Regions from separate parts of the Streptomyces sp. NPDC012508 genome, predicted to be linked through region 1. Evidence: riboswitches for the same ligand, from Rfam matches in the RefSeq annotation. Region 1 holds a riboswitch; each other region holds the start of a gene.

Region 1 (9,916 bases):
AGGCCAGGGACGAGTTCACCCAGCAGAGCGGCGGCCAGGAGCAGCTCGCCGCGACGCTGCTCCAGCAGCAGGGCGTCGCGCCGGACCAGATCGACGGGGTCGTCCGCCGCACGGTCCTGATGAACAAGATCGCCGCCAAGCTGGGCATCGCGAACACCCCCGAGGGCCAGAAGAAGCTCACCGATGTCTTCACCGCCGCCTCCAAGGACCTCGACATCGATGTGAACCCGCGCTTCGGTGCGTGGGACGACGAAAAGATCCAGCTGGGCACGTTCACGGCCCCGTGGGTGCGCCAGATCAGCCAGGACCCGGCGGCCGCCGAAGCGGGTGCGTGACCGCCTCGGCGTCCACGTAAGGTCGAAGGGTGAACGCTGAATCACCCGTCGAGCCCGGCCGTATCGTCCTGCTCACCGCCAGCCACCGCGTGGCGCCCGGACTGCTGTCCTGGCCCGCGTGGCAGGCGCTGCACGGCGCCGACCGGGTGGTGTGCGCCGACGAGAACCACCCGCAGCTGCCGTACCTGCGTGAGGCCGGGGTCGCCGTCGAGCACGCCCGCCCCGCCGCGCAGGACCTCGTCGACGCGTGCACCGGGGGCCGGACCGTCGTCGTCCTGCCCTCCGGTGAGGGCGACCAGGCGCTGACGGACGGGCTCGCCCGGCTGGCCGGCTCGGGCCGGGTGACGATGCCCGATCTGGAGCTGCTCCCCGGTTCGTACGACCTGCCCGGGGCTCGCCTCCTCGACCTGGTGCAGGTCATGGACCGGATCAGGCGCGAGTGCCCGTGGTCCTCGCGCCAGAGCCACAAGGGACTCGCCAAGTACGGCATCGAGGAGGCGTACGAACTCGTCGAGGCGATCGAGGAGGGCGACCGCGACGAGCTGCGCGAGGAGCTCGGGGACGTCCTGCTCCAGGTCGTCTTCCACGCGCGGATCGCGGAGGAGGACGAGGAGGAACCCTTCTCCGTCGACGACGTCGCCGGGACGATCGTGGAGAAGCTGATCCACCGCCACCCGCACGTCTTCGGCGACGCCACGGCCGAGACGCCGGAAGAGGTCAAGGAGCACTGGCTGCGCACCAAGGCGATCGAGAAGCAGCGCGACTCGGTCACCGAAGGGGTGCCGCTCGGTCAGCCCGGCCTCGCGCTCGCCGCGAAGCTTGCGGGCCGGGTGCGGACGGCGGGCCTGGACGTCGAACTGCCGAAGGGTGAGGGGATCGGCTACGAGCTGCTCGAGCTCGCGGCACGGGCGGAGGTGTCGGGCGTCGACCCGGAAGCGGCCCTGCGCGCGGCCGCCCGCGTGTACCGGGACACGATCCTCGCGGCGGAGGCCGCCCTCAGGACGGCGTGAACGCACGGAGCGGGGCCACCGGGGCTTGCGAGAGCACCGGGAGCGGCGGGGTGTCGGCCGGGTTCTGATCAGGGGCCGTGCGGTGCCCGTGCCGCCGGGTCGTGCCAGGGGACTTCCGGGGGGTCGATGAACCACTCCGCCGTGCCGATCGCACGGGTGCCGAAGCCGGCCACGGCCGGCAGGCGGTCGTGGTGGACGCGGGCCGCGCCGAGATGGTCGAGGACCGGGAGGGCCTCGGCGAGGAAGCCGGGCGGACCCGCCAGGTACACGTCGTGGGCCGGCCAGTTGCCGCAGGTGTACAGCGCGTGGAGCAGCCGCTCGGTGGCCTGGTCGCGGGGGTGGCGGGGCGCGGAGGTGATGTACGTGACGTGCAGCCCGGGTATCCGTTCCCGCAGGCGCTCGGCGTCCTCCTTCCCGTACAGGTACTCCTTCGCGCGCGCGACGAGGAAGAGCCGGGCCTCGACGCCCTCCGGTCCTGCCGCCACCTCTTCGAGCAGCGCCTTGACGGGCGCCCAGCCGGTCCCGGCGGCGATGTAGCTGCGCGGGTCGCCCGGCGCGGTCCGCGCGGTCAGCGCGCCGCCGGGCGCGCTCAGCCGCAGCCACTCGCCCTCCCGCGTGTCGTCGACGAGCGCCGTGCTCATCGCACCGCCCGGGATGCGGCTGACGTGCAGGTCCACCGTCCCGTCCGCGCGGACGGCGTTGGCCAGGGAGTACGTCCGCCACACCCGGGGGACCCGCAGCGAGCTGACGCCGACGTACTGTCCGGGCAGATGGGCGAAGGGGCGGCGCGGCTTCAGGGTGAGGACCGCCAGGTCCTCGCCGAGCAGCTCGCGCCGGACGACGACGGCGTCCCACCACGCCGGCTGCCCCTCGGCCTCGGCCTGGTCGGCGCCTCGCATCATGAGCTCGGCGACGTACCCGTACGCCTCGGTCCACGCCTTCTCGGCCTCGACGGTCCAGGCGGCCCCGGCGGCGTGGGCGAAGGCGGCGGTGAGGCTGGAGCCGAGAGCGGCGTAGAGCGCGGGGGTGGCGAGGAACTTGCGGTGGTCGCGTCCCAGATGGGCGAGGTACTCCGGCAGCCCGGGGTCCTCCAGGTGGGCCACGACATGGGTGAGCGCGGCGAAGAGCCGGTCGCGCTGGGCCCGCATGTCCTCGGGGAAGAGCTCGCGGACGCCCGGGTTGTGCCAGAACAGATGGGAGTAGAAGAAGGTGACGGCATGTTCGGCCCGCCTCTCGACGACGGCGAACGTGCTTCTGAGTAACTGGGCATCCACGCGGGAGAATCTAGGCCACGCGCCTTCACAGGACGATCACATCTCGGGGACCGGTCGGCCCGGAGGCCGACGCGACGCCGACCTTGTACCGTCTCAGGGTGAGTACGCCCCCCGCCCAGCCCCCCGCTCCCGAGCTCTTCACCTGGGAGTTCGCGACCGATCCGTACCCCGCCTACGCCTGGCTGCGTGAGCACGCGCCCGTGCACCGGGCGAAGCTCCCCAGCGGGGTCGAGGCGTGGCTGGTGACGCGGTACGCGGACGCCCGGCAGGCCCTCGCCGACCAGCGGCTCTCCAAGAACCCGGCGCACCACGACGAGCCGGCGCACGCCAAGGGGAAGACGGGGATCCCGGGGGAGCGCAAGGCCGAGCTGATGACACATCTGCTCAATATCGACCCACCCGACCACACCCGGCTGCGGCGGCTGGTCTCCAAGGCGTTCACCCCGCGCCGGGTCGCCGAGTTCGCTCCCCGGGTGCAGGAGCTGACGGACCGGCTGATCGACTCCTTCGCTGCGAAGGGCGAGGCCGACCTCATCCACGAGTTCGCCTTCCCCCTGCCCATCTACGCGATCTGCGACCTGCTCGGCGTGCCGGCCGAGGACCAGGACGACTTCCGGGACTGGGCCGGGATGATGATCCGGCACGGCGGAGGACCGCGCGGCGGTGTGGCGCGGTCGGTCAAGAGGATGCGCGGGTATCTGGCGGAGCTGATCCACCGTAAGCGGCTCGATCCCGGCGACGACCTGATCTCGGGGCTCATCAAGGCCTCCGACCACGGCGAGCACCTCACCGAGAACGAGGCCGCCGCGATGGCCTTCATCCTGCTCTTCGCCGGCTTCGAGACCACGGTCAACCTGGTGGGCAACGGGGTCTACGCCCTGCTGCGCAACCCCGGTCAGCGCGAGCGGCTCCAGGCCTCGCTCGCGGCGGGGGAGCAGGGGCTCCTGGAGACCGGTGTCGAGGAGCTGCTGCGCTACGACGGGCCGGTGGAGCTGGCGACCTGGCGGTACGCCATGGAGCCGCTGACGATCGGCGGGCAGCGGATCCCGGCGGGTGATCCGGTCCTCGTGGTGCTGGCCGCCGCCGACCGCGACCCGGCGCGCTTCGAGGAGCCGGACACGCTCGATCTGTCCCGGCGCGACAACCAGCACCTCGGCTACGGGCACGGCATCCACTACTGCATCGGCGCGCCGCTCGCCCGCCTCGAAGGGCAGATCGCGCTCGCGACGCTGCTGACTCGCCTGCCGGACCTGCGACTTGCCGCGGATCCGGCCGATCTGCGGTGGCGCGGAGGGCTCATCATGCGGGGATTGCGCACGCTTCCGGTCGAGTTCTCCCCTTTGGGTGACTGACGGACCGTCAAGACTGTGACTTTCGCGTGATCTCCGCTGCATCGACTTGTTACTGACGTTCGAATGCCGCTACGTTCACCGTCACCTCAGCAGTCACGCGAAAGGCCCTCCCCATGCGCTCCGGGAACGGACGACACCGCAGACCCCGCCAGGCCCCCGCCATCGTTGTCGCCGCAGGCGTGACGGGATCGGCCTTGGCGCTTCCCCTCCTGGGTGCCGGCTCGGCGTCCGCCGCCGACGCCGCCACCTGGGACCGGGTCGCCGAGTGCGAGTCGGGCGGCCTGTGGAGCGCCCACTTCGGCAACGGGCTCTACGGCGGACTCCAGTTCACCCAGGAGAGCTGGGAGCGGCACGGCGGCCTCGCGTACGCGACCAGTGCGGACCTCGCCAGCCGCGCCCAGCAGATCGCGGTGGCGGAGAGGGCGTTCGCCGCGGGCGACACGCAGTGGGCCACCTGCGCCCCGATCGCCGGGCTGACGAACGACGGCGCCAGGCCCGATGTGGACCCGGGCCCGGCCGTGAAGCCGGCGGAGCCCACGGGTCCCCTCCCGGAGTCGAACCGGACCGCGGGCCTTCCGGCCGGATCCGAGACGTCGTCCCCCGAGGCCGGCACCCCCGAGGCGGAGACCCCCGAGACCACCTCGCGGGGGGCGGACAGGTCGACCGCGACGCCTGAGGCGTCCACCACGCCCGGGACGTCCGGCACGCCCAGCGCTCCGTCGACCCCGGGTACCGGGAAGCATCGCGGCGACGCGGCTCCGGAGGAGTCGGTCAATCCGGGCAAGAGTGGCGAAAAGGGCCGCCATGCCTCCCCGGCCGACTCGCCGACCGGCACCCCGTCTGACACCCCGACACCTGGCGCGGACGCCGATGCGGCAGATCAGGACAACCGGGGCAGTAAGGGCACTCCGGACAGCCTGGACAACACGGCCGCTCAGGACATCACCGACGCGATCGGTGAATACACCGTCAAGCCGGGCGACAACCTCTCGGCGATCGCCCAGCAGAACGAACTCCCGGGCGGCTGGGGCGCCCTCTACGACGCCAACCGCTCGACGGTGGGCACCGATCCGGACCTCATTCTCCCTGGCCAGAGCCTCGACCTCAGTCTCGGGTCGACCGCGAACCAGGGGTAGTTCGGGATCGTATGTCCGGTTCTGCGCCAGTGAGACATGGGTCTCTTTGTCTCAACTGGCGCGTCCCGTCCGCAAACTCTGCTTCCGTCACCTCTCACCTGCGTAAATACCCTTCGTCCCGAGGTAAGTAGGGATGATTTGTCCGACCTGGACCTCTTTGAACTTCCCCCGGGTCTGTGTCTACGGTCAGGACCGCTCGCCACCGCGGGCCCCGTCGACCGAATCGCCGAATCCTGCCGTCGGCCGATGGGAACAGTCGTCGCGTCAAGCGCCGTAGGCAGGAGCGGGGGACCCAAGGTAAGTGCCGTCCCCGGCCGTTGAGACAGACGGCCGACGGACCGGCTTGGGGTGAAGCCGCGCGCAAGGTCGCGCGGCCGGGCAACTCACATGGCCCGAACCCGACAGCTCACCTCGCAGGCGTCGGTGAGGAGAAGTTCCATGCTGTTTTCCGCCAAGGGCAAACACCGTCGTGCCTCCAAGGCCACCCGCGCCGTCGCCCTCGCCGGTGTCGCCGGTGTCGCCGTCGCCGCCCCGCTGATGACCGCCGGGTCCGCCTCGGCCGCCACGGCCTCCGAGTGGGACACCGTCGCCCAGTGCGAGTCCGGTGGCAACTGGTCCATCAACACCGGCAACGGCTACTACGGCGGCCTGCAGTTCTCCGCCTCCACCTGGGCCGCCTACGGTGGCACCGCGTACGCCGCCACCGCCGACCAGGCCTCGAAGTCGCAGCAGATCACCATCGCCGAGAAGGTCCTCGCCGGCCAGGGCAAGGGTGCCTGGCCGAGCTGTGGCGTCGGCCTCTCCAACGCCGCCTACACCGGTGGCGCCGCCGAGACCGCGCCGGCGAAGCCGGCCGCCCCGAAGCAGCAGGAGCGTCAGGCCGAGGAGCCGACGACCCGCAGCGAGACGCGGACCGCCCCGAAGAAGGCCGAGTCCACGAAGACCGTCACCACCCCGACCGGCAAGAAGGTCAAGAAGGGTGACGGCGAGTACAAGGTCGTCGCCGGTGACACCCTGAGCACCATCGCCGCCGCGCACGACGTCAAGGGCGGCTGGGCGAAGCTCTTCGAGCTCAACAAGGACGTCGTCGAGGACGCCGACCTGATCTTCCCGGGCCAGCAGCTTCACCTGAAGTGAGCCCGGCGGCTCGCGTGAGTCCGGCGGCTCACGCGGGTCCGATGACCCTCCCGCGGTGACCACCCCGGTCCGGAGCGTTCTTCCCCCGTGCGCTCCGGGCCGGGGTTCCGCGTGTCCGGGGGCGCAGCCCCGGTTACCACCGAGTAGTTCTGGGGGTCTTTGGCCCCAGATGCGTGCCCTTGGGTCCTTTTTCGTCCCAGGGGGCGGGCGCCCGGCCGACGGGAGCCCTGGAGCCGGTTAGGCTCTTGCCGCAAGGCCAAAGCGACCCTGCACCGCAAGCGTCACATCTAGCGTCACATCCCAGAAGGAGATGCTCGTGCCGTCCATCGACGTCGTCGTAGCCCGGGAAATCCTGGACTCCCGAGGCAACCCCACGGTCGAGGTCGAGGTCGGCCTCGACGACGGCAGCACCGGCCGTGCTGCTGTTCCGTCCGGTGCCTCCACCGGTGCGTTCGAGGCCATTGAGCTCCGTGACGGAGACAAGAACCGCTACCAGGGCAAGGGCGTCGAGAAGGCCGTCCTCGCCGTGATCGAGCAGATCGGCCCGGAGCTCGTCGGCTACGACGCCACCGAGCAGCGCCTCATCGACCAGGCCATGTTCGACCTGGACGCCACGGACAACAAGGCCTCCCTCGGCGCCAACGCCATCCTCGGTGTCTCCCTCGCCGTCGCGCACGCCGCGTCCGAGGCCTCCGACCTCCCGCTCTTCCGCTACCTCGGCGGCCCGAACGCGCACCTGCTGCCCGTTCCGATGATGAACATCCTGAACGGCGGCTCGCACGCCGACTCCAACGTGGACATCCAGGAGTTCATGATCGCGCCGATCGGCGCGGAGTCCTTCTCCGAGGCCCTGCGCTGGGGCACCGAGGTCTACCACACCCTCAAGTCCGTCCTGAAGACCAAGGGCCTGTCCACCGGCCTCGGCGACGAGGGCGGCTTCGCCCCGAACCTGGACTCCAACCGTGAGGCGCTCGACCTCATCCTGGAGGCCATCAAGCAGGCCGGTTACGTCCCGGGCAAGGACATCGCGCTGGCGCTCGACGTCGCCGCGTCCGAGTTCTACAAGGACGGCTCGTACGAGTTCGAGGGCAAGTCCCGCTCGGCCGCCGAGATGACCGAGTACTACGAGGAGCTCGTCTCCGCGTACCCGCTGGTCTCCATCGAGGACCCGCTGTTCGAGGACGACTGGGCCGGCTGGAAGGTCCTCACCGACAAGCTGGGCTCCAAGGTCCAGATCGTCGGCGACGACCTGTTCGTCACCAACCCGGAGCGCCTGGCCCGCGGCATCGAGGACGGCGCCGCCAACGCCCTGCTTGTCAAGGTCAACCAGATCGGTTCGCTGACCGAGACCCTGGACGCCGTCGAGCTGGCCCAGCGCAACGGCTTCAAGTGCATGATGTCGCACCGCTCCGGCGAGACCGAGGACGTCACCATCGCCGACCTCGCCGTCGCCACCAACTGCGGCCAGATCAAGACCGGCGCCCCGGCCCGCTCCGAGCGCGTCGCCAAGTACAACCAGCTCCTGCGCATCGAGGAGATCCTCGACGACGCGGCCGTCTACGCCGGCCGCAGCGCCTTCCCGCGCTTCAAGGGCTGATCGGCTGATCCCGGGGAACCCTCGGTTACGTACGTCCCCGCACCCGGTCCCGTACCGTGTGCGGGGACGCACTTGTTACGGGACGACACAGGGGAGGCGACAGGAGATGGCCGCGAAGGACCGGGACCGGTTCTCCACCGCGACCAGGATCAGGTTGCTCGGCGAGCAGACCGCCGCCCGTGTCTACCGCTCCCAGACCCGCCGTCAGGCCCGCCGCTCCCGGCTCACCGGCCGGGCCGCCTTCCTCGCCCTGGTGGTCTGCTCGCTGGTCGTCGCGCTCGCGTACCCCATGCGCCAGTACGTCTCCCAGCGCGGCGAGATCGCCGAGCAGGAGCGCCAGGCCGCCGACGCCGCCGCGCGCGTCGAGGAGCTGCGGGACGAGAAGGCCCGTCTCCAGGACCCCGCCTACGTCCGCCGGCTGGCCCGCGAGCACCTCCACTACGTGATGCCCGGCGAGACCGGCTTCACCGTGAACGACCCCGAGGCCGAGCGCGCCCGGCGCACCGAGCAGGGCGCCGCCGAGCACCCCTGGTACTCCGACCTCTGGGACGGCGTCGACCGCGCGGACGCGCGCCGCTAGCGCGGGCGACCCGCACACCGGAGCCGACCCGCAGCCGACCCGCAGCCGACCCGCACCGAAGCAGACCTCCCCACCGACCGCCCCCGACGACACTCCGACGAGAAGACAAGACGTAACGATGGAAACGCCCCCTCCGCAGACCGCACGCACCGAGCCGACCGAGGCGGACGTCGCCGCCTTCGAGCAGCAGCTCGGCCGCCCGCCCCGGGGTCTGCGCGCCATCGCGCACCGCTGCCCCTGCGGCAACCCGGACGTCGTCGAGACCGCGCCGCGGCTCCCGGACGGCACCCCGTTCCCCACGACGTACTACCTGACCTGCCCCCGCGCGGCCTCCGCGATCGGCACGCTCGAGGCCAACGGGGTCATGAAGGAGATGCAGGCCCGGCTCTCCACCGACCCGGAGCTGGCCGCCTCCTACCGGGCCGCGCACGAGGACTACATCGCCCGCCGTGACGCCATCGAGGTTCTCGAGGGCTTCCCGAGCGCCGGTGGCATGCCCGACCGCGTGAAGTGCCTGCACGTCCTCGTCGGCCACTCGCTGGCCGCGGGACCTGGCGTGAACCCGCTGGGCGACGAGGCGATCGCCATGCTGCCGGAGTGGTGGGCCAAGGGCCCCTGCGTCACGCCGTGCACGGACGAGAAGGAGTCGGCGGAGTGACCCGGGTCGCGGGCATCGACTGCGGTACGAACTCCATCCGCCTGCTGGTCGCCGACGTCCACCCCGAGACCGGTGAGCTGGTCGAGCTGGACCGGCGGATGACGATCGTCCGGCTCGGGCAGGGCGTCGACCGGACCGGCCGCCTCGCGCCCGAGGCGCTGGAGCGGACCTTCGCGGCCTGCCGTGAGTACGCCGCCGTCATCAAGGAACTGGGCGCCGAGCGGCTCCGCTTCGTGGCCACCTCCGCCTCCCGTGACGCCGAGAACCGCGACGAGTTCGTGCGCGGCGTCCTGGACATCCTGGGTGTCGAGCCCGAGGTGATCACCGGTGACCAGGAGGCCGAGTTCTCCTTCACCGGCGCCACGGGCGAGCTGCACGGCACCGAGACGTACCTGGTCGTGGACATCGGCGGCGGCTCGACCGAGTTCGTCGTCGGCAACAAGCACGTCGAGGCCGCCCGGTCCGTCGACATCGGCTGCGTACGGCTCACCGAGCGCCATGTCCGCAGCGACCCGCCGGCCGCCGAGGAGGTCGACGCGATCCGCGCCGACATCCGGGCCGCGCTCGACCTGGCCGAGGAGACCGTCCCGATCCGTTCGGCCGGGACCCTGGTCGGGCTCGCGGGCTCCGTCACCACGGTCGCCGCGATCGCGCTGGGGCTCCAGGAGTACGACTCGGAGCGGATCCACCACTCCCGTGTTCCGTACGAGAAGGTCGCGGAGATCGTCGGGTCGCTGCTGGGCTCCACGCACGCCGAGCGCGCCGCGATCACCGTGATGCACCCCGGGCGAGTGGACGTCATCGTCGCCGGGGCGCTCGTGCTGCTGGAGATCATGG
Region 2 (9,916 bases), on a different contig from region 1:
GCCCGACGCCCGAGGAGATGGAGCGCGCCCAGGCCCAGTTGGAGCGGGAGTGGCTGGACCGGCTCGGCACGGTCGCGGGCCGCGCCGACGAACTCTGCCGCTACGCGGTCCTGTTCGGCGACCCGCAGCTCGCCCTGACCGCCGTCAACCGGGTCCTGGACGTCACCGCCGAGGAGGTGCGTGCCGTCGCCGAGGCCCAGCTGCGGCCGGACAACCGCGCGGTGCTGGTCTACGAGCCGATCGGCACCGAACAGAACGACGCCGAGCAGAGCGACAGCGACGAGGAAGAGGGAGCGGACCAGTGACCGACGCTGCCGCGTCTTTGACGAGCATGACGTTCCACCCGCAGCCGGAGCCGGGCACCGCCAGGCCCTGGGCCTTCCCGGCCCCGGACCGCGGAGCGCTGGACAACGGCCTGACCGTGCTGCGCTGCCACCGCCCCGGCCAGCAGGTCGTCGCCGTCGAGATCTTCTTCGACGCCCCGCTGGAGGCCGAGCCCGCGGGCCTCGACGGAGTCGCCACGATCATGGCCCGCGCGCTCTCCGAGGGCACGGACCAGCACAGCGCCGAGGAGTTCGCGGCCGAGCTGGAGCGCTGCGGCGCCACGCTCGACGCGCACGCCGACCACCCGGGTGTACGGGTCTCCCTGGAGGTCCCCGTCTCGCGGCTGCCCAAGGCGCTCGGGCTGCTCTCCGAGGCCCTGATCGCGCCCGCGTTCCTCGAGACCGAGGTCGAGCGACTGGTGCGCAACCGTCTCGACGAGATCCCGCACGAGACGGCCAACCCGGCCCGCCGGGCGGCCAAGCAGCTCTCCAAGGAGCTGTTCCCGGCCGGTTCGCGCATGTCCCGGCCGCGCCAGGGCACCGAGGAGACGGTGGAGGCGATCGACGCCGCCGCCGTCCGCGCGTTCTTCGAGGCGCACATCCGGCCCTCCACGGCCACGGCCGTCGTCGTCGGCGACCTGACCGACGTCGACCTGGACAAGGTGCTCGCCGAGACGCTCGGCGCCTGGACGGGGAACTCCGCCGAGTCCCGCCCGGTTCCGCCGATCACGGCCGACGACACCGGCCGTGTGGTCATCGTCGACCGCCCGGGTGCCGTCCAGACGCAGCTGCTGATCGGCCGTGTCGGCGCGGACCGGCACGACCGCGTCTGGCCGGCCCAGGTCCTCGGCACGTACTGCCTCGGCGGCACGCTCACCTCCCGCCTGGACCGCGTCCTGCGCGAGGAGAAGGGCTACACCTACGGCGTCCGCGCCTTCGGCCAGGTGCTGCGCTCCGACGGCAAGGGCAACGGCGCCTCGATGCTCGCCATCAGCGGCTCCGTCGACACACCCAACACCGGCCCGGCACTTGACGACCTGTGGAAGGTGCTGCGCACCCTCGCCGCGGAGGGTCTGACGGACGCCGAGCGCGATGTCGCCGTGCAGAACCTGGTGGGCGTGGCACCGCTCAAGTACGAGACCGCCGCCTCCGTCGCCGGGACCCTCGCCGACCAGGTCGAGCAGCACCTTCCGGACGATTTCCAGGCGCAGTTGTACGCGCGCCTCGCCGAGACCGGCACGGTGGAGGCGACGGCCGCGGTCGTCAACGCCTTCCCCGTGGACCGTCTCGTCACCGTGCTCGTGGGTGACGCGTCGGAGATCGAGGAGCCGGTGCGCGCCCTCGGCATCGGCGAAGTGACCGTCGTCACCGGCTGATTGAGCCGGACCGCCGGCGCGGTCGGCGGCACCGGAGGACCCCGACGTCACAGTACGTCGGGGTCCTCCTTTTTTGTCCGTATTGCCGCAGAGGGTGGGTGTATGGCCTGTGGCATGTCTTACAAACTGGCGTGTCTGTTTGGTGATTGAAAGATGGTCCGCTTAGCGTCAGTCCGGCTGTTCGCCAGTTGCACCCGCCGCACCCGCGGCATCGGACAGTCATCGCCGAGTCCCCGTCAGGCGCGAGCCTGGGGAGCCGGGGACCCACACGAAGTCCCTGGGGTGAATCGGACGCCTTCGCACCCGTGCGGAGGGGCCCGTAGGAGACCTTCCTGCTCCGAACCCGTCAGCTAACCCGGTAGGCGAGAAGGAAGGAAAGGAACAGCCCCTACATGGCGTTCACCCGTGCCACCGGGAAGCATCGTGGTCCGAGCCGTCTGGCGCGCCGCAGCGCCGGCATCGCCGGCGTCGCGACCCTCGCCACCACCGGCGTCATCGGAACCCTCGCCTCCCCGGCACTCGCCGTCGACACGGACGCGGCCCCCTCCGTCGAGGACACCGGGCTGACCCAGATCGTCGCCGCCGACTCCCTCGCCGAGACCGTCGACGCCCAGGCCGCCGCCCAGGAGCGCGAGGCCGCCGAGGCCGAGGCGAAGCGCAAGGCGGAGGCCCGTGCCAAGGCCGAAGCGAAGCGCAAGGCGGAGGCCCGCGCCAAGGAGATCCGCGAGGCCAAGGAGCGCGCCGCCCGTGAGGCCGAGCGCAAGCGCCTGAACTCCTTCCAGCTCCCCGTGGCCGGCTCGTACGTCAGCACCGGTTACAAGACCGGCGGCTCGCTCTGGTCCTCCGGCAGTCACTCCGGCATCGACTTCCACGCCGCCTCCGGCAGCAAGGTCGTCTCCGTCGGCTCCGGCACCGTCGTCGAGGCCGGCTGGGGCGGCGCGTACGGCAACAACGTCGTCATCCGGATGAACGACGGCACGTACACCCAGTACGGTCACCTCTCGGCCATCAGTGTCGGGGTCGGCCAGTCCGTCACCCCGGGCCAGCAGATAGGCATCTCGGGCTCGACCGGCAACTCCACCGGCCCGCACCTCCACTTCGAGGCCCGCACCACCGCCGAGTACGGCTCGGACATCAACCCGATCGCGTACCTCCGCGCCCGCGGTGTGAACGTCTGACCGTTCGCGGTCTTCCCAGCGCGTCAGAAAAGCCCCGGCTCGTACTAGGCCGGGGCTTTTCGCTGACCAAAAACATATCCATGGTTCCGGGGGAGCCATCGGAAACAATGCCCTGCTGCAATAGAGTCCCGGGAGAACCGGTTTCGCGCGGATTAAGGCGGAGGTCGAACATGCGCATTCCCGCGCACTCTGTATGCACGGCGATCCGGGACGACATCGTCCTCGGGGTCTTCGAGCGCGGCAGCCGGCTGACCGAGGAGCAGTTGGCCCGCCGTTACGGAGTCTCCCGCGTCCCCGTCCGCGAGGCGCTGCGCACCCTGGAGTCCGAGGGCTTCGTGATCACCCGCCGGCACGCGGGCGCCCACGTCGCGGAGCCCAGCGAGCAGGAGGCGGCCGACCTGCTGGACGTACGGTCCCTGCTCGAACCGCTCGGTGCCGCGCGCGCCGCGCAGCGCCGCACGGAGGCGCACCTCAAGGTGCTGCGGGGCCTGGTCAGGCTGGGGCAGGAGCGGGCCAGGCGGGGGCAGGCGGAAGACCTGCGCTCGCTCGGCGGCTGGTTCCACGAGACGCTGGCCCAGGCCTCGGGCAGCCCGGCGCTCACCGCCCTGCTCACCCAGCTCCGGCACAAGATCGCCTGGATGTACGCGGTCGAGATCCCCGCCCAGCCCGTCGAGGCATGGGCCGAGCACGGCGCGATCGTGGACGCGGTGGCGCGCGGCGACGCCGAACGGGCTCGTGCGCTGACGGCGTCGCACGCCGAACGGTCCCTGGCGCTGCACCGGCTGAAACGCCCGGAGCGCGGGCGTGTGAGGGTTTCGCAACATGTCGTCAACACCGCGAGCGTCCGGAATTAACGAGCGGGCCGTATACAAAGGGTGGGAATTTCGCGGGCCTGTCCCTTCGTACAGGGGATGGCGCCCGGAAATTTTCGGTGCGCAAAGTGCTGCCCGCAATGCGTCGCCCGCAATGCGCTGACCGCAATGCGCTGACCGCAAATACGTCGCACGGAGTGTGCCCGCGGAATCGGGGGGACGAAAAAGCCGCGCCGCCGGTGTTCCGGCGTGCGCGGCTTTTTCGGAGATCAGGTCAGACGGTCTCGGGAAGCTCCTCGAGCCCCTCGGCAACCAGCTTCGCCAGGCGGTCGAGCGCGGCCTCGGCACCCTCGGCGTCCGAAGCGAGAACGATCTCCTCGCCGCCCTGCGCTCCCAGGCCGAGCACCGCGAGCATCGACGCGGCGTTCACCGGGTTGCCATCGGCCTTGGCGATCGTCACGGGGACGCCGGAGGCCGTGGTGGCACGGACGAAGATGGAGGCGGGGCGGGCGTGCAGGCCCTCGGCCCAGCCGACGTTGACGCGGCGCTCAGCCATGGTGTTGCCCTTCAAGTCTCAAGCGGGTTGTCTAGACCAGTCTCTCACGGGCCGCGGGGTGCTCGTGGCCGACCTTCGGCCCCCGCGGGAAGGCCGATCGGTCCTCCTTACCTTGCATGGCGACCACGCGCCGCGCGACCGGTGCCCGTGTCGGACTCCGGCCGTACGCTTGCCCCATGCAGTCGGAACAGCCGGGTCGGCAGGCGGAACAGCCGGAGCACGCCTACCCCGACCACTGGGAAGCGGACGTGGTCCTCCGTGACGGCGGCACCGCGCGCATCAGACCCATCACCGCCGACGACGCCGAACGGCTGGTCAGCTTCTACGAGCAGGTCTCCGACGAGTCGAAGTACTACCGCTTCTTCGCGCCGTACCCGAGGCTCTCCGCCAAGGACGTGCACCGCTTCACCCATCACGACTTCGTCGACCGGGTGGGACTCGCCGCGACGGTCGGCGGGGAGTTCATCGCCACCGTGCGGTACGACCGGATCGACGACCGCGGCATGCCCGCCTCCGCACCGGCCGACGAGGCCGAGGTCGCGTTCCTGGTCCAGGACGCCCACCAGGGGCGGGGCGTGGCATCCGCCCTGCTCGAACACATCGGGGCGGTGGCGCGCGAGCGGGACATCCGCCGGTTCGCGGCGGAGGTGCTGCCCGCGAACACCAAGATGATCAAGGTCTTCACCGACGCCGGGTACACCCAGAAGCGGAGCTTCGAGGACGGCTCGGTACGGCTCCATCTCGACCTGGAGCCCACCGACCGCTCGCTCGCCGTGCAGCGCGCGCGGGAGCAGCGGGCCGAGGCCCGTTCCGTACAGCGGCTCCTCACTCCCGGCTCGGTCGCCGTCGTCGGCGCCGGACGCACACCGGGCGGGGTGGGCCGGACGGTCCTGCGAAACCTCCTGGACGGCGGGTTCGGCGGGCGTACGTACGCGGTGAACCGCGCGCTCCCCGAGGAGACCGGCACGCTCGAGGGAGTGCCGGCCTTCCGCTCCGTCGCGGACATCGGAGAGCCGGTGGACCTCGCGATCGTGGCCGTGCCCGCCGAGCGCGTGCCGGAGGCCGTCGCCGACTGCGGGGAGCACGGGGTGCGGGGGCTCGTCGTCCTCTCCGCGGGCTACGCCGAGACGGGGACGGCGGAGGGCAGGGACCGGCAGCGGGAGCTGGTGCGGCAGGCCCGCTCGTACGGGATGCGGATCATCGGGCCCAACGCGTTCGGGATCATCAACACCTCGGCCGGTGTCCGGCTGAATGCCTCGCTCGCGCCGCAGTTGCCGGCCGCCGGACGGATCGGGCTCTTCACCCAGTCCGGCGCGATCGGGATCGCGCTCCTCGCCGGACTGCACCGGCACGGCGCGGGCATCTCCTCCTTCATCTCGGCCGGCAACCGGGCCGACGTCTCCGGCAACGACTTCCTCCAGCACTGGTACGACGACCCGGAGACGGACGTCGTCCTGCTGTACCTGGAGTCCATCGGGAACCCGCGGAAGTTCACCCGGCTGGCCCGCCGCACGGCGGCGGTCAAACCGGTCGTGGTGGTCAAGGGCGCGCGGCACAGCGGGAGCGCGCCGCCGGGGCACCGCGTGCCGGTCACCCGGATCCCGCACGCCACGGTCTCCGCCCTGCTCCGGCAGGCCGGAGTCATCCGCGTCGACACCGTGACCGAACTCGTCGACGCCGGGCTGCTCCTGGCGGGCCAGCCGCTGCCCGCCGGGCCGCGCGTGGCAATCCTCGGCAACTCCGAGTCGCTCGGGCTGCTGACGTACGACGCCTGTCTGACGGAGGGGCTCCGCCCGCACCGCCCGCTGGACCTGACGACGGGCGCCAGCCCCGCGGACTTCCGCGCTGCGCTGACGGCCGCGCTCGCGGACGACGCGTGCGACGCGGTCGTCGTGACCGCGATCCCGTGGGTCGGCGAGAACGGCGCGGTCGAGTCCGGTGACGGCGAGGTCCTCGCGGCGTACCTCCGCGAGGCGGTCGCCTCCGCCCCGTCTCCGGCGAAGCCGGTGGTCGTGGTCCACGTGGAGATGGGCGGCCTGGCGGAAGCGCTCTCGGCGGCGACGAGCACGCGCCCGCCCGCGCGCCGTCCGCTCGGGGCTGCCCAGCCCGCCGGGCCCAAGAGCCCGGACGCCCCGGTGGGCGGGCCCCCGGGCGGGGCGGCGTCAGCTTCTCCGGCGGGTGCCCGAGCAGCCGGGGTGGAGACCGGGGCGATCCCCGGCCACGGACCGGCGGGCGGCTCGTCCGCGCCTGTACGGCCGGGCGCCGCCGGAGCGGTCCCCGCCGACGCGACGCCCGCACCGGTGGGGTCCGCGGGTGGGCCGCCGAGCGGGGGGATTCCCGCCTATCCCGCCGCCGAGCGGGCCGTCAGGGCGTTGGCCGAGGCCGTGCGGTACGGGCAGTGGCGGCGGCAGGCCGCCGAGCCCGGGCGGGTGCCCGAGTTCGAGGACATCGACGAGGGCGGGGCCGCCGCACAGATCGAGCGCGTGCTCGGGGAGGACGTGGACGCCCGGGGCGCCACCCTCGACGTCGACGCGGCGCGCGAGCTGCTCGGGCGGTACGGGATCGACGTGCGGCCCACCCTCCCCGCCCCCACCCCCGACGACGCCGTCCTCGCCGCCGCCCGGCTCGGATACCCCGTCGCCCTCAAGACGACCGCCCCCCATCTGCGCCACCGCCCCGACCTCGGGGGCGTACGGCTCGACCTGGCGGGCGAGGAACAACTCCGTACCGCGTACGCCGAATTGACCGAGGCGCTCGGCAAGCCCGCCGAGCTCCAGCCGGTCGTCCAGGCGATGGTGCCCCGCGGCGTCGACACCGTCGTCCGCTCGGCCATCGACCCGGCTGTCGGCGCCGTCCTCTCCTTCGGGCTCGCCGGAGCCGCCTCCGAGCTGCTCGGCGACATGTCCCACCGCCTCGTCCCGGCCACCGACCGCGACGCCGCCGACCTCGTCCGCTCCATCCGCACCGCCCCGCTCCTCTTCGGCTGGCGCGGCTCGGCCCCCGTCGACACACCCGCCCTGGAGGAACTGCTGCTGCGCGTCTCCCGGCTCGTCGACGACCATCCCGAGGTGGTTGCGATCACCCTGGAGCCCGTGGTCGTCGCCCCGCACGGCCTCTCCGTGCTCGGTGCGACGGTCCGCCTGGCCCCGCCCCCGCCCCGTACGGACCTCGGTCCCCGCAGCCTTCCGAGCTACTGAACCTGGCACGAGCCCGGTCGGAATCCGGCTCCAACCCGGCTCCGAAGCGTCCCGGAGCGCCCCTTCCGACGGATTAGGATGGAGTCCATGGCGAAGACCGGTACGACGACTCAGGGGCTGCGCGCGGCGATCGAGCGCAGCGGCTACTACCCGGCCCTCGTGGCCGAGGCGGTGGAGGCCGCTGTCGGTGGCGAGCCGATCGCGTCGTACCTGGTGCACCAGGAGACCACCTTCGACTCCAACGAGGTCCGTCGCCATGTCACGGTCCTCGTCCTGACCGCCAACCGCTTCATCGTCAGCCACACCGACGAGCAGGCCGCCGACAACAGCTCCCCGACGCCGTACGCCACGACGTCCACCGAGTCGGTCAAGCTGGACCGGATCTCCTCCGTCGTCGTCAGCCGCGTCGTCGCCAACCCCGAGTCGTACACCCCCGGCACCCTGCCCCGTGAGGTCGTCCTCACCATCGGCTGGGGCGCCGTCTCGCGGATCGACCTGGAGCCCGCCGCCTGCGGCGACCCCAACTGCGACGCCGACCACGGCTACACCGGCAACGCCACCGCCGACGACCTCAGCCTGCGCGTCAGCGACGCCGGGGACGGCCCGGACACGGTGCGCCAGACCCTCGCCTTCGCCCAGTCGCTCTCCGAAGCCACCGCGGCGACCCGCTGATGGTCCAGCCCACCGCCGTCACCTCCGGCTGGCCGGACGACCCCGTCCCGCTCGACCTCGCCACGGCGCCCGTGCCCGAGTACGGCACGGGCTCGCTGGCCGACGTCCTCCCGACGCTCGTCGCCGCTCAGAACGTGCCCGGTTTCGAGGCCCGGATCGCCGAGCTGGCCCCCGCCGACCGGAACTGCGTCTTCCTGATCGACGGACTCGGCTGGGAGCAGATCAAGGCCCACCCGGACGAGGCCCCGTACCTCACGTCCCTTCTCGCCACCTCGCGCGGCGGCACGGGCCGTCCGATCACCGCCGGCTTCCCCGCCACCACCGCGACCTCGCTCGCCTCCGTGGGCACCGGCCTGGTCCCCGGCGCGCACGGCTTGCCCGGCTACACCGTCCGCAACCCCGACACGGGCGAGCTGATGAACCAGCTCCGCTGGAAGCCGTGGACCTCGCCGCAGGTCTGGCAGCCGTACCCCACCGTCTTCCGGCTCGCGCACGAGGCGGGCATCCACACCGCCCAGGTCTCCTCGCCGATCTTCCAGGACACCCCGCTCACCAAGATCGCGCTGAGCGGCGGAACGTTCCACGGCCGGCTCTCCGGCGAGGAGCGGATGGACTTCGCCGCCGAGCAGCTCGCCGCCGGCGACCGCTCGTTGGTCTACACGTACTACAGCGAGCTCGACGGGGCCGGACACCGCTTCGGCATCGACTCCGACGCCTGGCGCGGCCAGCTGATGTTCGTCGACCGGCTCGTGCAGCGCCTCGCCGAACAGCTGCCGCCCCGCTCGGCCCTGTACGTCACGGCCGACCACGGCATGGTGGACATCCCCTTCGACGACCAGCACCGGATCGACTTCGACGAGGACTGGGAGCTGCGCGCCGGGGTCGCCCTGCTCGGCGGCGAGGGCCGTGCCCGCCATGTCTACGCGGTGCCGGGCGCGGAGGCCGATGTGCTGACGTGCTGGCGGGAGGTGCTCGGCGAGCAGTTCTGGGTGGCGAGCCGGGACGAGGCACTCGCGCTCGGCTGGTTCGGCGACAGGGTCGACGAGCGCGTGTACGGCAGGATCGGTGACGTCGTCGCCGCGGCCCATGACGATGTCATCATCACCGCCTCGGTCAACGAGCCCCACGAGTCGGCGATGGTCGGTGTGCACGGTTCGATGACGCCGGCGGAGCAGTTGGTGCCGCTCATCGAAGTCCGTTCCTGACCCCGTACCCGTACGCCCGTACTCCCGTCACCCACCCCGACCTGAAAGGTCCCCGACTTCCCATGCCCGAGCTGGTGTTCTTCTCCGGAACGATGGACTGCGGAAAGAGCACCCTCGCTCTTCAGATCGAGCACAACCGCTCCACCCGCGGGCTCCAGGGCATGATCTTCACCCGGGACGACCGTGCGGGGGAGGGCAAGCTCTCCTCGCGCCTCGGTCTGGTCACGGACGCGGTGGAGGCGGCCGAGGGCTTCGACTTCTACGCGTACCTCGTCGCCCATCTCTCCAAGGGCGGCCGCTGCGACTACGTCATCGCGGACGAGGCGCAGTTCCTGTCGCCCGAGCAGATCGACCAGCTCGCCCGGGTCGTGGACGATCTCGAACTCGACGTCTTCGCCTTCGGCATCACCACCGACTTCCGCTCGAAGCTCTTCCCCGGGTCGCAGCGGCTCGTGGAGCTCGCCGACCGGGTCGAGGTGCTTCAGGTGGAGGCGCTGTGCTGGTGCGGGGCACGGGCCACGCACAACGCGCGCACCGTCGGCGGCGCGATGGTCGTCGAGGGTGCGCAGGTCGTGGTGGGCGATGTGAACGCCGGTG
Region 3 (9,916 bases), on a different contig from region 1:
GCGTACACGCACTGGGCGGTCAGCGGTCCCCCCGTACCGGCGGCCACGCGTTCCTCGCCGAGGCGGCGTGTGGTGTCGTCGAGCCGTGCGAGCAGATCGTGCGGGTCGAGGTCGAGCGCGGACAACACCTGGACAGCCGAACGGAGTTGAACCATGGCCGCCATGGCCTCCGGGCCGATGCCCTCGACATGACCGACCGTCAGGGCGACACGGTTGCCGGAGAGCGGGATGACGTCGAACCAGGCGCCGCCGCCGAGTCCGGTGGGGAGGTAGCGGTGTGCCGTCTCCAGGGCGCTCCGGCCGGTGCGGCCCGACCGGGCGAGGTTTCCCTTCAGGGCGAGTGCCACCGCGTGGTCGTGCTCGTAGCGCCGGGCGTTGTCGAGGCAGACGGCGGTGTGGGCGGCGAGGTCCGCCGCGAGACGCAGATCGTCGTCCTCGAAGGGGTCGGGCCTGCGCGGCCGGGAGAAGTGGGCGACGCCGAGGAGGACGCTGCGCAGGGTGAGGGGCACGACGAGGGTGGGCCCGGCCGCGTGAGCCTCCTCCACGTACGGAGCCGGCCCGTGCGCGTCGCCGTAGGGCATGTCCAGGGCGGCGCCCACCTCCGGCGCCTCGTCCGCCTCGGGGGGCCAGCCGGCCACGCAGCGCAGTGCCGTGTCTCCCCACGTCGTGTCCGTGTCGGGGCTGTGGAGCTCCGCGGTGGTGAGGGCGACGTGGGCGACGTCGGCGAAGGTGGGCACGACGGCCCGGACGAGCTCGCGGGCGCACTGGACGGCGTCCAGGCGGAGCCCCATCCGCGCGTGGACGCGGTGCAGCACGGCCAGCCGGTCGCGGGCACGGTCGCGGGCGGTGACGTCGACGGCGGAGGCGACGAGGCCGAGGGGACGGCCCAGGTCGTCCTCGAGCCGGAAGACGGAGACCGTGTAGATGTGTTCGCGTTCGGGATCCGCGAGGGGGTAGCCCGCGACCCGCTGGTCGAAGATGGGCACACCTGAGGCCAGGACCTCACGGAGGGCGTCCTCGAACGATCCGGCGCCGAATCGGGAGTAGACCTCGGAGAACGGGCGGCCGATGATCTCCTCCTCGGAGGCCCCGCGCAACCCGCCGGCCGCCGAATTGATCCGGAGGACGTTCAGGTCGGCGTCGAGCACGTGCAGGCCGACCGGGGACTGGGTGAAGACGGCGTCGAGGACTCCGGAACGGATTCCGCCGGGAAGCGGACCTGCGGGCCACAGACCCCAGCGGCCGGGAGGGTCCCCCTCCCCCACCGGCCCCACCGTGACTCCCTCGGTCAACTTCTCGAGGTCGACGAGCGTGAGCAGTTCGGTCACGGGGCGGCCGAGGATGGCGGCGCGGGGGACGCCGAGGAGGCGTTCGGCGGCCCGGGTCCAGACGACGACCAGACCGCTGTCGTCGAAGACGGCGACGGCCTGTCGCCCCTCGGGGCCACGCCCCACAGAGGCTTCCCGCCCTTCGGGGGTTGCCGGTACCTCCGGGGCTTCCTGCCCCGCTTGTTCCTCACGCTCTGCCATCGTGCCTCGCACTCGGCGTCGACGGACATCTGTCGGCGGGCATCCGTCAGCGGATCATCTGCGGTCGTCGACGCAGCCTAACCCTCGGCACGAATCGAGGCATCCCGGCCATGACGGACATCCGACAGCCAGCGCGCTCGCCCGAAACGTCCGATAATGGGCTGCATGGCCCGTAAGGCATCATCGACGCATCCTCCCCCGACCGTGACGGTCAAGGGCAAGGACATGCGCCTGCGCACGATCGGTTTCGTGGTACTCGCGGCCCTCGCGATCTGGTTCATCGCGGTGAACACCGACTCGGTCACGATCCGCCTGTGGTTCTCGGAGGTCACGCTGCCGCTCTGGAGCGTCCTCACGGTCACTCTGCTCGTGGGGATCGTCCTCGGCCTGCTCATCGCCCGTCGGCGCGCCCGACGCTGACCGGCACCCGTACGGTGTCGCTCGTCGCATTGGTTCGTTTCATGACCAATCAAATCGCCACCATCCGCCGCCCTTCGTAAGTTCACCCAAGAATTACCGCACGAAGGTATACCTTTAAGCTCGCCTCCCCCATCCTGTCCACCGTGTGCCAAGGAGGCACGCGGGGACACGAGAGGCGGGGCATGACTCCCATCAGCCGCAGGGGATTCGTCGGGATCGGGGCAGGGCTCGTGGCGGGTGCGACGCTGCCCACGGGCACGGCGTCGGCCGCCGCCTCCGCCGCGACCGGCACCATCACCGACGTCAAGCACGTCGTGATCCTCATGCAGGAGAACCGCAGCTTCGACCACTACTTCGGCAGACTGCGCGGCGTCCGCGGCTTCGGCGACCGGGCGGCGGGGAACATCCCGGGCGGCTGGGGCATGTTCAACCAGCCCAACTGGGGCGGCCGCCAGTACCCGTGGAAGCTGAGCGCCACCCCGCCGGCGGGCGGTGTCGACGGGGAGACCCTGGCGCAGTGCAACGGGGACCTGCCGCACAGCTGGACCTCGCAGCACGCCGCGTGGAACAAGGGCCGGATGGACAACTGGGTCACGGGCGTCGGCAACACCCGCACCCTCGGCTATCTCGACCGCGGTGACATCCCCTTCCACTACGCCCTCGCCGACAACTACACCGTCTGCGACGCGTACTTCTGCTCGGCTCTCAGCGCCACGGGCCCGAACCGCACCTTCCTCTGGAGCGGCAAGATCGACGCCTCCAGCAAGGACGGCGGCGAAGAGTCCGGGCTCACCTGGGAGACGTACGCCGAGGCGCTCCAACGGGCCGGTGTGAGCTGGAAGGTCTACCAGAACGCCCAGGACAACTACGGCGACAACGGCCTCGCGTACTTCAAGAAGTTCACCGACGCGCGGCCGGGCGACCCGCTGTACGACCGCGGCATGGGCTCCGTGCCGAAGGTCACCGGCTCCACCCCGGACGACATAGCCGCCGCGATCCGCGCCGACGCCCTCGCCGGAACCCTTCCACAGGTCTCCTGGGTGGTGGCGAGCGAGGCGTTCTCCGAGCACCCCTACGCCCCGCCCGGCGACGGCGCGCACTTCGTCGATCTCGTCTACCGCGCGCTGGCCGCGAACCCCGAGGTCTTCGACTCGACCGTGCTGTTCCTCAACTACGACGAGAACGACGGGTTCTTCGACCATGTGCCGCCGCCGGTCGCTCCGCCCGGGACCCCAGGCGAGTACATCGACGGCGTGCCGGTCGGCCTGGGCTTCCGTGTCCCGATGCTCGTCATGTCGCCCTGGACGCGCGGCGGCTGGGTGAGCTCCGAGGTCTTCGACCACACCTCGGTCCTGCGCTTCATGGAGACCTGGACGGCCGCCATCGGAACCCCCGCCACCTGTCCGAACATCAGCGCCTGGCGGCGGAAGGTCACCGGCGACCTGACGGGTGTCTTCGACTTCGCGCGGCCGGTGTACGGAGTTCCCTCCGGCCTGCCCTCCACGGCCAAGGTCATCGGGCAGTCCACCTGCGGCCCGCTGCCGAACCCGGTGCCGCAGGACAACGCCCTGCCCGCGCAGGAGTCCGGCACCCGTCCGGCGCGCGCCGTGCCGTACCAGGTCAACGGCAACCTCGACCGGTTCGAGTTCGGTGCGGCGGGCAAGATCCTCGCCTGGTTCTCGATGACGAACCACGGCGCGCAGGCGAAGCGGGCCGCGCACTTCACGATCCACCCGCACCAGCACCGGGACACGGCGGCATGGCAGTACACGGTGGACCCGGGGGCGACGTCCACGGACTTCTTCAACATCGGGCTCGGGTCCGGGTCGGGCAAGTACGACATCTCGATGATGGGCCCCAACCGCTTCCTGCGCCGTTTCATCGGTGACGCGTCGAAGGCCGGCAAGGCGATCGAGGTGGCGGCGCGGTTCGCGACCGAGCCGGGCACCGGGAAGACGGCGATCTACTTCAGGATGACCAACGCCTCGGCCGGTCCCGCGACCTTCACGATCCGCTCGAACGCCTACCGCACGGACGGGCCGTGGACGTACACGGTCCCGGCGAACTCCTCGCGCGAGGACTTCTTCAACGCCGTGGCGTACAACGACGGCTGGTACGACTTCACGATCACGGCCGACATCGACGGCACCTGGTCGCGCCGTTACACCGGTCACATCGAGACCGGCGCCTCGAGCATCACAGGCTGACGTACACCATCAGTCCCTACCAAAAGGGACACAAGGGCAATTTCATGCCCTTGTGTCCCTTTTCTCGACTCGGCTTAATTTACGGGTATGACCGTTTTGGCCGTCCGGGTGACATGAATCACGCGATCGGGACGCAACCTATCCGGACGGACCCCCTCCCCTTACGCCCCAAGGCAGTTCGGTGTGCTCGTCGCCGCCGGGAACTCATTTCTGAATTCCCTGTTCATTTCGCATCCACGCCCAGCCTTGTTCCGTCCGACATTTCTCGCCTACGGTCACCCTCGACCCGGACGGATCGCCGAATCCTGCCACCGTCCGAAAAGACCAGCCATTCACCCGTCGGCAGGAGCGGGGGACCCAGTTTTTTCGCCGCCCGGATTTCCGGAGCGGCTTGGGGTGAAGCCGCACCCGTGCGGCCGGGCAGCTCCAGCCCGAACCCGACAGCTCACCCCGCAGGCGCCGGAGAGGAATCCTTCATGCCCGCTCACGGTAAGCACCGGCGCCCCAAGCGACGTCCCCTCAGCCGCAGTATCGCCCTCGCGAGTACGGGTGGAGCCGCGCTGGCTCTCCCCCTCGTCGCGACGGCCGGCGCGCACGCGGCGCCGAACGCGGCGCCCGCCGTCGCGCCCATCCAGAAGACCGCCTTCACCAGCCCGGCGAAGATCGCGGAATCGGTTCCCGCGGCGGGGAATTCCGCCGCCAAGATCTATACCGTCGTCGGCGGTGACTCCCTTTCCGTGATCGCGCACGAACAGGGTGTGCGAGGCGGCTGGAAGGCCCTGTACCAGGCGAATCGCAAGGCCGTCGGTGACAATCCGTCACTTATTCACCCCGGTCTGGAACTCTCGCTGAGCGGGAAGCCCGCCGCCGCCAAGAAGCAGAAGTCCTCGGCCCGTACGACGAGCACGGACCGCGCGGACCGCTCGCAGGAGCGGAGCGCCGCTCCCGGCGCCGCCGCGACCAAGACCCCCGCCAAGGCCGCTCCGGCCGCCGCCAAGAGCTACACCAACGACCTGGACGGCTGGATCCGCGAGTCGCTCGACGTCCTGCAGAAGTACGGCATTCCCGGTTCGTACGAGGGCATCCACCGCAACATCATGCGTGAGTCCTCGGGCAACCCGCAGGCCATCAACCTCTGGGACTCCAACGCCGTCAAGGGCACCCCGTCCAAGGGCCTCCTGCAGGTGATCGAGCCGACCTTCCTGGCCTACCACGTGCCCGGTACGTCCATGGACCTCTTCGACCCGGTCGCCAACATCACCGCTGCCTGCAACTACGCCGCGGACCGCTACGGCTCCATCGACAACGTCAACGGACCGTACTGACAGTCGCTCCGGAAACGGGCGGGCGCTCACCCACGAGCGCTCCGGAAGTGGTCGGCGAACCAGCCCGCGGCGAGTTCGCCGACCACTTCCAGCGTGCCCGGCTCCTCGAAGAGGTGCCCGGCACCGTCGACGACGACAAGCCGGTTCTCGCAGGTGAGCCGCGCCTGCGCCGTCTCGTTCAGCTCCCGGACGAGGGGATCGCGGCCCCCCACGATCAGCAGCGTCGGGGCGCGCACCTGCGCGAGGCGCGCCCCGGCGAGGTCCGGGCGGCCGCCGCGCGAGACGACGGCGGCCACGTCGGACAGCGGGTCGGCGGCAGCCCACAGGGCGGCCGCGGCGCCCGTGCTGGCGCCGAAGTAGCCGATCCATAGCCCGTCGAGGCCCGGCCGGCCCGCCAGCCAGTGCGTGGCCCTGGCCAGCCGGCCGGCCAGCAACTCCGTGTCGAACACATTGCTGCGGTCGTCTGCCTCCTCCTCGGTGAGCAGGTCGAACAGGAGCGTTCCGAGACCGGCGCGGTTCAGGCTCTCCGCGACGGCCCGGTTGCGGGGGCTGTGCCGGCTGCTGCCGCTGCCGTGGGCGAACAGCACGATCCCCGGGGCGCCGTCGGGCACCACCAGGTGGCCCCCGACCCGCGCCTCCCCCGCCGGGATGCGCACCTCCGGGTCCTGGTCGTCCGTGCCGCGCCGGGCGTGGTGGCGCTCCAGACAGGCGACGACCTCCTCGTCCGGTGTCTGCGAGAAGTCCTCGTAGAACTGGCCGATCGCGTAGAAGAACGCCGGTTCGTGGACGCTGATGGTCTCGTCCGCCTCCCGGCCGATCCGCTCCGGCCAGTCGCTCGGCGCGACGGGCACCGCGAGGACGATCCGCGCGGCCCCCTGGGCACGGACGACCCGGCAGGCGGCCACCGCCGTGGCGCCCGTCGCCAGTCCGTCGTCGACGACCACGGCCGTCCGGCCGTCGAGGCGGGCCGGTGGGCGGTCGCCCCGATAGCGCCGGGCCCGCTGCCCGAGCACGGTGCGCTCACGGGCCTCGACAGCGGCCAGGTCGCCGCCGGAGACCCGGGTGTCGGCAAGGACATGGTCGTTGAGGACCCGGACGCCGCCCTCGCCGATGGCGCCCATGGCCAGCTCCGGCTGGAAGGGCACCCCCAGTTTGCGTACGAGACAGACGTCCAGGGGCGCTCCGAGTGCGTCCGCGACCTGTTCGGCGACCGGCACGCCGCCGCGGGGAAGTCCCAGGACCACGACGTCATGGCCCTTGAGGTGCTCCAGGCGTGCGGCGAGCTGCCGTCCTGCGTCCGTGCGATCGGTGAAGTACATGTGCCGCTCGTCTCCCTGGTCCGGAGCGTGTGCGCGGGCGGTGCGTGCCGCCGCCCGTCAGGCGGGGCGGGCGACGAGGGTTCCGTCCTCGTCGAGGTCGACCCGCGCGCCGTAGGGCCGGCTCTTGCGGCCCAGGACGTCGTGGAGCCAGCGCGCGTCTCGGCGGGGGGCGTGCTCCAGCCGCAGGCGCCGGGCCCTCAGGGGAATCATGCGTACCTCCTGGAGTCGGCCGTCCTCGGGCCTCAGCGAGACGAGGTACAGCAGACGCAGGTCGTCGCGGTACTGCTCGTAGCCCGTGATGCCCTCATAGTCGTTGATCAGGTCGCCGCAGCCGTGGAGGACCAGCTTGCCCCGGTGGACCTCCACGGGGCGGGGGTGGTGCGAGGAGTGGCCGTGCACCACGTCCGCGCCGGCGTCGATCAGCGCGTGCGCGTAGTCGACGTCGCCGCGGGAGAGCGCGTACCCCCAGTTCGATCCCCAGTGGATCGAGACCATGACGATGTCGCCGGGGCGCCTGGTGTCCCGGATCCGGGTGAGGAGGCGCGTGGCGGCGGTGTGGCTGGGCCCCGAGGCGAAGTGGACGCCGCCGCGCCGCGCGGTGGCGGCCCAGTCCCGCGGAATGCCGCTGGACGCCATGCCCAGGGCGTAGGCGACGAACCGTCCGCCGCCGGGCAGGGGGACGACCACGGGCCGTGCCGCCTCCTCGGCGTCCTCGCCGGCGCCCACGGTGGGCACGCCGTGCTTCGCCAGGGCGTCCAGCGTGTCCTCCAGCCCTCGGCGGCCGTGGTCCAGGACGTGGTTGTTGGCCAGGACGCACACGTCGGGGCGGGCGGCGGTCAGGCTCGGCAGGTTCTCGGGGTGCATGCGGTAGTGGACCGCCTTGCCGGGGACGAACTCGTCGCTCGTGGTGACCGCCGTCTCCAGATTCGTGACACGGACGTCGGGCGCGGCGGCGTCCAGGACGTCGAGCGCGACGCCCCAGGGGTAGGCGAAGTCCACGCGGTGCGGGATGGGGCCGTTGACCGCCTCGGCGAGCGCCACATAGGACCGTGCATCATGCACGTACCGCTCGCGCAGGGCCGGGTCGCCGGGGTGCGGAAGGATCTGGTCCACTCCGCGGCCGAGCATCACGTCACCGCAGAGGAACAGTCCGACCAGGTCACCGCCCATACAGCAAGGGTAGACGCGGGGCGGCCGACGGGCCGGTGCGACTCACGTCTTCGGGGAGGGGGACGGGGACGGGGACGGGGAGCATGCCGGACGGGCGGGCCCTGCACTGCGAGCCCACGGGCCCGATTGTCGGACCCCGTCGCTACGTTGGCGGCATGACGGAATTCGTACTGGTGGCAGGCACGTGGCTCGGAGCCTGGGCGTGGGACGAGGTGGTGCCCGAGTTGCGGGCGGCCGGTCATGGTGCTCATGCGGTGACCTTGTCCGGTCTCGCCGAGAGACAGGGTGTGGAGGCGGGGCAGCGGACGCATGTGGCTGACGTCGTGGACGTGATCGAGGGCCTCGATCTGCGGGACGTCGTTCTGGTCGGGCACAGCTACGCGGGCATCCCGGTCGGTCAGGCCGCCGGGCTGATCGGCGACCGGCTCGCCCGGGTGGTCTTCGTGGACTCCAACGTGCCGGCGGACGGTGAGTCGTTCGTGTCGGCATGGCCGGACGGCCGGGCGATGGTGGAGAAGTCGATCGCCGAGAACGGCGGCTTCTGGGCGCCGCTGGGAGCAGCGGAATTCGAGGGCCAGGGCCTCGACGCGGAGCAGGTCGCGCGCATCGTCGCCGGCGCGACGCCCCACCCGGGCGCCACGCTCACCGAGCCGGCCGAAGTGGCCCGCCCGCTCGGCGAGCTGCCGGCGACGTACATCAAGTGCCTGCTGGACGGCGAGGAGCCGAACGCCGACGTGGCGACGCTGCTGAAGAGCGAGCGGTGGCAGCTCGTGCGGATGGACACCGGCCATTGGCCCATGTTCTCCCGGCCGCGCGAGCTGGCCCGGATCCTCCTCGACGGGGAGGCGCCAGTGGTGTGACGCCGTCTAGAAGTTGCCGTAGTTGACCTGCCAGGTCGGCAGGCCCATACGGCGCCAGAGGGCGACGACCCGGTCGCGGTCGTCGAGCGAGACCCGTACCGCGTACCGGTGTCGGATGTGGGCGTCGAAGAGCTCGGCCTTGACGATGTCGTCACCGCGCCCGTCGTCCGAGGCCCTCATCCACAGCTCGTCGTAGGGCACTTCATGACGCGCGAGCCATGCCTCGGTCAGGGCGCGGTGATCCTCGCTGCGCCCCGACAGCAGCACGATCGTGTCGTTGTCGGCGCTGCGGAACGCGCGCAGCGCGCGGGCCACGGAGACGTTGAGCAGATCGAGGTCGCAGCGGGTGAAGTCGTACGGGCCGCGGTCGCCGCGCAGCGCGAGCGTGCCGTCGATGTCGCACAGCACCGCCGAGGGGAGCGCCGGGTCGGGGACGTACGGCGTGGCGGCGGTCCGTTCGCCCAGCCACTCCGCGGTCAGGCGCCAGCCGCCGCGGGTGGCCTTGGCGTGCTTGTCGGCGAGGATCCGGATGATCTCCTCGCCGACGGGCCGCTCGCGGGCGGCGTCGCGCCGTACGCATTCCTCGACCGGTACGCCGGTGAAGTCATGCACCACGAAACGGGCGTCGAGGCCGACGACCGCGGCCTTCAGCCGCTTGGGGATGTGCGGGGTCAGGTGCGTGTTGTCGACGACGACGTCGAAGCCGCCCTCGACGGCCGAGCGGACCGCCGCGTCCTGGATGTCGAGGACGGTCAGCTCGTGCGCATGGGAGCGGCCGCGCTCGGGAGCCGGGACGTCCAGCATGGTGCGCAGGTCGTCCAGGTTGACGCGACGCATCCGGCCCTCGGCCTCGGCCTGGAGCCGTCGGGCGGCCGTCGTCTTCCCCGAGGCGGGGAGCCCGGTCATGACATGTACTTCGGGCACGGGTCAGTTCTCCACATCGTTCGTGAACGGGTCGGACGCCTCGGGCCTGATGGCGCGCCAGACGAAGAGGTCGGTCGGACGCCCGTCGAGGCGCAGGAACATCGCCGACCGCAGGTCGGCGTCGACCGGCAGCGTCTTGACGGCCCGGGCGAAGGCGCCCCG

What was found. Region 1 has a riboswitch for cyclic di-AMP ahead of ACFY8U_RS32375 (transglycosylase family protein). Riboswitches for the same ligand answer to the same signal wherever they lie in the genome.
Region 2: it holds a riboswitch for cyclic di-AMP, as region 1 does, so the genes downstream of both, ACFY8U_RS27475 (M23 family metallopeptidase) here and ACFY8U_RS32375 (transglycosylase family protein) in region 1, are expected to answer to the same signal.
Region 3: it holds a riboswitch for cyclic di-AMP, as region 1 does, so the genes downstream of both, ACFY8U_RS09645 (transglycosylase SLT domain-containing protein) here and ACFY8U_RS32375 (transglycosylase family protein) in region 1, are expected to answer to the same signal.

Annotation. Positions count from the first base shown of each region.
Region 1 covers NZ_JBIBEO010000011.1:59,072-68,987, reverse strand. The annotation lists gene ACFY8U_RS32400 (SurA N-terminal domain-containing protein) at 1-335, shown strand, start outside; gene ACFY8U_RS32395 (nucleoside triphosphate pyrophosphohydrolase) at 365-1,345, shown strand; gene ACFY8U_RS32390 (globin domain-containing protein) at 1,414-2,619, opposite strand; gene ACFY8U_RS32385 (cytochrome P450) at 2,718-3,971, shown strand; gene ACFY8U_RS32380 (transglycosylase family protein) at 4,166-5,107, shown strand; cyclic di-AMP (ydaO/yuaA leader) riboswitch at 5,367-5,542, shown strand; gene ACFY8U_RS32375 (transglycosylase family protein) at 5,546-6,244, shown strand; gene eno (phosphopyruvate hydratase) at 6,555-7,841, shown strand; gene ACFY8U_RS32365 (septum formation initiator family protein) at 7,948-8,421, shown strand; gene ACFY8U_RS32360 (DUF501 domain-containing protein) at 8,540-9,079, shown strand; gene ACFY8U_RS32355 (exopolyphosphatase) at 9,076-9,916, shown strand, end outside.
Region 2 covers NZ_JBIBEO010000008.1:356,419-366,334, reverse strand. The annotation lists gene ACFY8U_RS27485 (pitrilysin family protein) at 1-305, shown strand, start outside; gene ACFY8U_RS27480 (M16 family metallopeptidase) at 332-1,699, shown strand; cyclic di-AMP (ydaO/yuaA leader) riboswitch at 1,913-2,079, shown strand; gene ACFY8U_RS27475 (M23 family metallopeptidase) at 2,092-2,877, shown strand; gene ACFY8U_RS27470 (GntR family transcriptional regulator) at 3,048-3,731, shown strand; gene ACFY8U_RS27465 (HPr family phosphocarrier protein) at 3,964-4,245, opposite strand; gene ACFY8U_RS27460 (GNAT family N-acetyltransferase) at 4,422-7,442, shown strand; gene ACFY8U_RS27455 (DUF5998 family protein) at 7,530-8,114, shown strand; gene ACFY8U_RS27450 (alkaline phosphatase family protein) at 8,114-9,319, shown strand; gene ACFY8U_RS27445 (thymidine kinase) at 9,382-9,916, shown strand, end outside.
Region 3 covers NZ_JBIBEO010000002.1:785,276-795,191, forward strand. The annotation lists gene ACFY8U_RS09630 (PAS domain-containing protein) at 1-1,454, opposite strand, end outside; gene ACFY8U_RS09635 (lipopolysaccharide assembly protein LapA domain-containing protein) at 1,695-1,949, shown strand; gene ACFY8U_RS09640 (phosphocholine-specific phospholipase C) at 2,132-4,156, shown strand; cyclic di-AMP (ydaO/yuaA leader) riboswitch at 4,443-4,628, shown strand; gene ACFY8U_RS09645 (transglycosylase SLT domain-containing protein) at 4,633-5,481, shown strand; gene ACFY8U_RS09650 (phosphoribosyltransferase family protein) at 5,508-6,800, opposite strand; gene ACFY8U_RS09655 (CapA family protein) at 6,858-7,970, opposite strand; gene ACFY8U_RS09660 (alpha/beta fold hydrolase) at 8,126-8,830, shown strand; gene ACFY8U_RS09665 (AAA family ATPase) at 8,837-9,754, opposite strand; gene ACFY8U_RS09670 (RNA ligase) at 9,758-9,916, opposite strand, start outside.